DNA from 3 places in the Pseudarthrobacter sp. NS4 genome. Region 3 is predicted to be linked to each of the others. Evidence: riboswitches for the same ligand, from Rfam matches in the RefSeq annotation. Region 3 holds a riboswitch; each other region holds the start of a gene.

Region 1 (2,262 bases), 1.2 Mb from region 3:
GCGCCCGTCCCGCAGGCCGATGCCATGCTCGGCCGACAGGTACGCCGCAACCAGCCCGGCGTCGTAGCCCTCGACGGAAAAGTTGACCACGCCGATGGTGTCGGTGTCCGCATTGGTGTCCTTGAAGATCTGGTGGACCGTTACACCGTCGATCTCCTGCAGGCCCTCCACCAGGAAGGAACGGATGGCGGACTCGTGTGCATGCCAGCGGCCCTGGTCCAACCCCGCGATCACCTGGGTGGCGCGCGCAAGGGTTGCGGCACCCAGTACATTGGGGGACCCGCCCTCATGGCGGGCCGGGCCGGTGGCCCAGCTGACGCCGTCGAGCCTCGCTTCCTTGACGGCGCCGCCGCCGGCAAGGTGGGGGGTACCGGCGTCGAGCCAGTCCGGGCGGCCCACCAGGACGCCTGCGCCGAACGGCGCGTAGAGCTTGTGTCCTGAGAAGGCGATGTAGTCGACGTCGTCTGCGCTGATGTCCACGCGGCGGTGCGGGGCAAGCTGGGCTGCATCCACCACGATCCGTGCGCCGTGTTGGTGTGCGAGCGTGGCAAGTGCCCGGACCGGAAGGATCTCGCCGGTGACGTTGGAGGCGCCGGTGATGGCCAGCAGGCTTACGCCGCCCTGCTCCAGTTCGGCGCGCACTGACTCGATGGTTCCGGCAATGGTGTCGGCGGCAATGATGCTGCGGTGGGGAACGCCCTGCCAAGGCAGCAGGTTGGCATGGTGCTCGATGTCCAGGTACAGGACGTCGCCGGCCGGGCGTCCGTCGGTGGCGGGGAGGCAGCCGGCCAGCAGGTTGAGGGAATCCGTGGTGTTCCGGGTGAAGATGACGGAGTCGTCAGGGCGGCCGCCCACGAAGTCCCGGACAATGCTGCGGGCATTCTCATAGACGGATGTGCTGATTTGCGATGCGTAGCCGGCGCCGCGGTGGACACTGGCGTAGTACGGCAGGACCTCATTGAGGTAGGCGGACACCACTGACAGCGCAGGGGCCGATGCGCCGTAGTCGAGGTTCGCGTACCGGACGTGGCCGCCGCTGATCAGGGGCGCCTGGATTTCCGCTCCGGTGACGGCGGCAAGGGGACGGCCGGCGACTGCCTGGCGCTCGTCAAAAGCGGCAGACGTTGCGGCGGGAATGGCGGCGTTGGGGGAGACGGTGGCAGTTGTCACAGAGACCTCACTTCAGGACAGGACTCCGGCATACAGGGAATCCGCGCTTGCCGCATCCACTCCGGACCGGCCTGGTCGTCACCCGGGGCACCCCGCCGCGAAAGGAGGGTTGCCGGCCAGCAAACCGGGGTTTTGCGCTGGCACTCGTGACCTGGTTAAGAGCGTAGAACATGCGGTGGCCAGGTTTGAAGCCGGGGCAATTGTTAAGGGTTTTGTTACGCCACGGCGGGAAACCGGCCAGTCGGCCGAAGAAAACGACGGCGGACGCCTCCTTTCGGAGGGTCCGCCGTCGATTCTTCGGTCTTTCAAATGGTTACAGCAGGTCGTCCAGGTACGGGTTCAACCGCTGCAGCACCTCCGAGTGCAGGATGGAGTTGGTGGCCAGTGCGTTGCCGCCGAACGGGCCGTCCTCGCCCTCAAGGGATGTGAAGCGGCCGCCCGCCTCCACCACAATCGGCACCAGTGCGGCCATGTCGTACAGATTGAGTTCGGGTTCGCAGGCAATGTCCACCGAGCCTTCAGCCACCATGCAGTAGGACCAGAAGTCACCGAAAGCACGGGTCCGCCACACGTCCTCGGTAAGACCAAGGAACTCGTCCAGGTTCCCGCGTTCCTTCCACCCGCCCAGGCTGGAATAGGACAGGGAGGCGTCGGACAGGCTGGAGACGTCGGACACCCGGAGCCGGGTAGCCGCGGCAAGGGAACGGCCCATGTAGGCGCCCATGCCCTTGGCCGCCCACCAGCGCTTGCCCAGGGCGGGAGCGCTCACGACGCCGACCACTGGCTCGCCCTCATCAACTAGGGCTATGAGGGTGGCCCAGACGGGGACGCCGCGCACAAAATTCTTGGTCCCGTCAATGGGATCGATGATCCACCGGCGCGAGCCGTGGCCTGTGCTGCCGAACTCCTCGCCGAGAACCGCATCGCGTGGCCGGGAACGGGAGAGCTGGCCGCGGATGGCTTCTTCGGCGGCTTTGTCCGCATCGGTGACCGGCGTCAGGTCAGGCTTGGTCTCCACATGGAGGTCCAGGGCCTTGAAGCGGCTCATGGTCTGGTCATCCACGGAGTCGGCCAGGACATGGGCCAGGCGCA
Region 2 (2,262 bases), 760 kb from region 3:
GTACTTGCGCATCACGTTGTTGTGCAATGCCTGGGTTTCCGGCTGGATCTTGGCCACGTGGTCGCGGTTCAAGTCCACCTCCTCCGCGTTGTAGCGGGTCATGTGGCGGTCACCCTTGGCCAGATAGCCGTCGAGCGGGAAGTTCACGTCCCCCATGGCACCATCCGCGTTGAGCATGGGCACAATCAGGATGTTCACGCCATCCAGGATGTCGGCGGACTTACCCGGCCCCAGGTGCTTCACGAATTCCAGGGCGCCCTCGGTGGTGAGCTGCTCGTTGCCGTGCTGCTGCGTCAGGTACAGGATGGTCGGCTTGGCCGGGTCCGAAATGTACTTGACCAAGTGGATGTCGCGTCCCTTGACCGTCTGTCCGATGACCTCGAGTTCCATGGCGGACTGGCGGGCGTCCTGGTCCTTCAAGAAGGAAACCATCTGGTCATAGGTGGCCAGCTTCGAGGTCGTGATCTGGCCGTTCCCGTCATAGTTGGGGCCTTCACCAACGGCCTTGGCCAGCGGGGCAGGTCCTGCCACGACTGCCAGTGCCAGGACTCCGGACACGGCCACAGTTCTGAAAGTTGCCAGGGATTTTCTCACGTGCTTTACCTCTTCCGAGTGCGTTGGTTTGCCACCAGCCGCCATGTCCCCCATTGCGGCTGTGACATCAGCCAACCAACGTGGACAAATACTGTCAATGGACATGACAGGAATATGCAGCCAGTTATTACGAATCGAAAGTCTGCCGTCCGGCCCACCGGGCGCGACACAAAGCGAAGCGAATTTGCCACCGCCCCCCGTGCTGGATTTAAGTGTGAGTACCCATCCGGAGCGGCTGAGAGACCTGGATCGTTGAAGCCGCAGCAACCCCACATTCAGCAGGTATCCTGCCTGTGACGGTGCTACTGCCAGGACCGATGGAAAGGAAATTCCAGCATGTCCCTCAACACTGACCATATCCGCGTCACCCACGCCGGTTCTTTGCCCCGCACCCCGGAACTGATCGCCGCCAATGCCGCTAAGGAATCAGAAGGCATCACGCCTGCGTTCCTGGAACTTCTCGAAGCTTCAGTTGCCGATGTCGTCAAGCGGCAGAAGGACCTCGGAGTGGATATTCCGAACGACGGCGAATACGGGCACAGCATGTCCAATTCGGTCGACTACGGCGCGTGGTGGAACTACTCCTTCGCCCGGCTGGGGGGTCTGGAGCCCACTGACGTGGACCGCTGGAAGGATGCCACAGTCCATCGGTCTTCCCCCGGGCATATCGTGCTCACCTCGTTCCCGGACCGACGGGACCGGCTGGCGTTCAATGACGCCTATACCGATCCGTCGTCCGGGATCCTGGCACACCGCAAGAGCGTTACCCAGCCCAAGATCACGGGTCCCCTCACCTATACGGGGCAGGACCTGGTGGCCTCGGACATCTCCAACCTCAAGAAGGGCCTGGCAGCCGCCGGACTTACGGAGGGCTTTGTGGCGTCCCTTTCGCCTGGTTCCTGTGCCCGGGTCGCCAATGAGTACTACAAGTCCGATGAGGAACTGCTCTACGCGTGTGCTGACGTCATGCGGGAGGAGTACAAGGCCATCATCGACGCCGGTTTGACGGTTCAGCTCGACGACCCCTCACTCGCTGAAAGCTGGGACCAGATTAATCCTGAGCCGTCCCTGGAGGACTACCTCAGGTTCATCCAACTGCGGGTTGAGGCAACAAACTGGGCCTTGCGGGACCTGCCTCAGGAACAGATCCGCCTGCACGTCTGCTGGGGATCCTGGCATGGACCGCACACCACTGACATCCCGTTCGGGGACATTGTTGAATCGGTCCTGCAGGTCAACGCCGGCGGGTATTCCTTTGAAGCGGCAAACGTCCGCCACGAACATGAGTGGCGGGTCTGGGAAGACACCAGGCTCCCCGAGGGCAAGGTCATCATCCCGGGCGTCGTTTCCCACGCCACCAATGTGGTGGAGCACCCGGACCTGGTGGCGGACCGCATCGTCCGTTTCGCGGAGGTAGTGGGCCGCGAGAACGTCATTGCCTCCACGGACTGCGGCCTGGGCGGGCGCGTCCACCCGCAGATCGCCATCGCCAAGCTGGAAGCACTGGGCGAAGGCGCCCGCCGGGCCACAAAGCGCCTCTGGTAGCGCCCTGCCCGTTGCCGAAAAAACCCGCCGGTCCCTGCCCCACTTCGATTGGGTGCACGGGACCGGCGTTTCGTTTCGCGGGGCTTGCTAAACTGATACAGGCTGACCCGGAATCGGCCCACC
Region 3 (2,262 bases):
GAGGAAGAACTCGTACCACTCAACAACAGTGCCGGCCATGGAGGCCGTGACGACTTTCCTCAGGCCTGAGGCCTTGACGTCGGTTTCCTCGGGCCGCCGTGCGGCGGAGCTTTCCGTACTCATGAGTGAACTCCTTCGGCGTCGTCTTCGACACCACTGGGACAGGCTGTGGCGGATACACGTGATTGTGGCCACGAACCGCCGGGTCCCATTGAGTATGGTCTGCCTATACGCCCAGCTCAACGGCGAATCATGCAGAGTCTATCTGCATAATTGCACATATTCTGCCGTCTGGGGCGTGGTGTTATGCCGAAAGGTGCCCCCGGAGCTGCGATCCCAGCTGGCCGATTTCGGTGAGGAACCCGTCATGCCCGATGGGCGCCTCGATGAGGTGGACGTCCACCTCTCCAGGGAGTGCCCGTGCCAGTTCCCGCGACTGGGACGGGAAGTAGAGCCGGTCCGAGTCCACGGCGGCGACGAAAAAGCGGGCTTTGGCACCGGACAGGGTCTGGGCGAGGGACCCGCGTCCCCGGCAGATGTCGTGGCTCATCAGCGCCTCGGTGATGGCGATGTAGCTGTTGGCATCGAAGCGCTGGACCAGTTTGGTGCCTTGATGGTCCAGGTAACTCTCCACCTGGTAGCGTCCGCGGGCCGCAAGGCGCTCGCCCTGCAGGGGTGATTCCAGAGCCTGTGGGGCGCGGCCGAACCTGCCTTCGAGTTCAGCGGCTGAGCGGTAGGTGATGTGGGCGATGCGCCTTGCCAGGGCCAGCCCGTCCTCCGGGAAAGGGCCGCCGTAGTAGTCGCCACCATTGAAATTCGGGTCCTGGCGGATGGCGAGGGTCTGCGCCTGGGCGAAAGCGATCTGTTCAGCCGTGCTGGCTGCTCCCACGGAAATGACGGCGCAGCGCTGCACGCGTTCGGGGTAGGTGACAGCCCATTCCAGGGCGCGGGCCCCGCCCATGGAGCCGCCGAGGACCGCGAACCAGCTGCCGATGCCGAGCTGGTCTGCCAGCCGGGCCTCTGCGACGGTGCTGTCCCGCAACGTCACCAGCGGGAAACGGGAACCCCAGGGGCTCCCGTCCGGGGCGGGCGACGACGGCCCCGTCGAGCCGTAGCAACCGCCCACTATGTTGATGGACACCACGAAGAACCGGTCCGTGTCGACGGGCGCGGCGGGGCCGGCCAGCTGTTCCCACCAGCCCGGCTCGTCGGTGTCACCCCGGGTCACATGGGTGCTGCCGGTCAGGGCATGTTCGATCAGGATGGCGTTGCTGCCGTCCGCGTTGAGGGTTCCCCAGGTTTCGTACGCGAGCGTGACCTCCGGCAGGTACCCGCCGGCTTCGAGTTCCAGCCCTCCAATGGAGGCGTAACGGACAATCCCGTGTTCGGGAGCGGTGGTACGGGTGACGGTAACCGTCATGGCAAGACCTCTTCTACGCGCTTGCCCACCGTCGAATGACCGGCAGGCCAGGTCTTCACCCGGGGCACCCCACCGCGGAAGGAGGGTTGCCGGCCAGCAAGCCGGGGCTGTCACTGGCACTCATGACCTGGTTCGAGTGTACGAAACACCACCCGCCCCGGGCCAAGAGTGTGACTGGTTGTGACTTCCCCGCCCCGCCGCCGGCAGCCTTCCTGGCCGGCAGCCGTCGTCATCCTTTGGTCCTGGTCAGGCGCCCGAGGCGTCCTTGGCGGCACGGAAGCCGGCCTCGAGGTCGGCCAGGATGTCGTCGATGTGCTCAAGGCCCACCGAAAGGCGGACCAGCCCCGGGGTCACGCCGGCCACCGCCTGCTGCTCCGGGGAGAGCTGGCTGTGGGTGGTGGACGCCGGATGGATGACCAGGGAGCGGACGTCACCAATGTTGGCCACGTGCGAATGCAGCTCCAGGGCGTCCACGAACCGCTTGCCCGCCTCGGCGCCGCCCGCCAGGTTGAAGGAGACGATGGCGCCGGTGCCTTTGGGGCCGTACTTGCGGCCGCGTTCGTACCAGGGACTTGACGGAAGGCCCGCGTAGGCGACCGATTCGACGTCGTCACGCGCTTCGAGCCAACGTGCCACTTCGGCGGCGTTGGCCACGTGGCGTTCCACGCGCAGGCTCAGGGTCTCCAGGCCCTGCGAAATAAGGAAGGCGTTGAACGGCGACACCGCCGAGCCCAGGTCCCGCAGGAGCTGGACGCGTGCCTTGAGGATGTAGGACAGGTTGGCGCCCAGGGCACCGCCCTCGCCGAGGTCGCGGCCGTAGACCAGCCCGTTGTAGGTGGGGT

Evidence for each region. A riboswitch is a leader RNA that binds a small molecule or an ion and turns the genes downstream of it on or off. The one in region 3 is predicted to bind S-adenosylmethionine.
Region 1: linked by a shared signal. The riboswitch ahead of NXY83_RS12925 (aminotransferase class V-fold PLP-dependent enzyme) and the one ahead of metX (homoserine O-acetyltransferase MetX) in region 3 are both predicted to bind S-adenosylmethionine.
Region 2: linked by a shared signal. The riboswitch ahead of NXY83_RS03550 (cobalamin-independent methionine synthase II family protein) and the one ahead of metX (homoserine O-acetyltransferase MetX) in region 3 are both predicted to bind S-adenosylmethionine.

The regions. Positions count from the first base shown of each region.
Region 1 covers NZ_CP103288.1:2,740,940-2,743,201, reverse strand. Annotated here, with positions in the region: gene NXY83_RS12925 (aminotransferase class V-fold PLP-dependent enzyme) at 1-1,170, opposite strand, end outside; SAM riboswitch class IV at 1,209-1,322, opposite strand; gene hisN (histidinol-phosphatase) at 1,484-2,262, opposite strand, start outside.
Region 2 covers NZ_CP103288.1:742,123-744,384, reverse strand. Annotated here, with positions in the region: gene NXY83_RS03555 (M14 family zinc carboxypeptidase) at 1-594, opposite strand, end outside; SAM riboswitch class I at 814-918, shown strand; gene NXY83_RS03550 (cobalamin-independent methionine synthase II family protein) at 931-2,139, shown strand.
Region 3 covers NZ_CP103288.1:1,504,125-1,506,386, reverse strand. Annotated here, with positions in the region: gene NXY83_RS07015 (MFS transporter) at 1-123, opposite strand, end outside; gene metX (homoserine O-acetyltransferase MetX) at 305-1,420, opposite strand; SAM riboswitch class IV at 1,433-1,548, opposite strand; gene NXY83_RS07005 (bifunctional o-acetylhomoserine/o-acetylserine sulfhydrylase) at 1,667-2,262, opposite strand, start outside.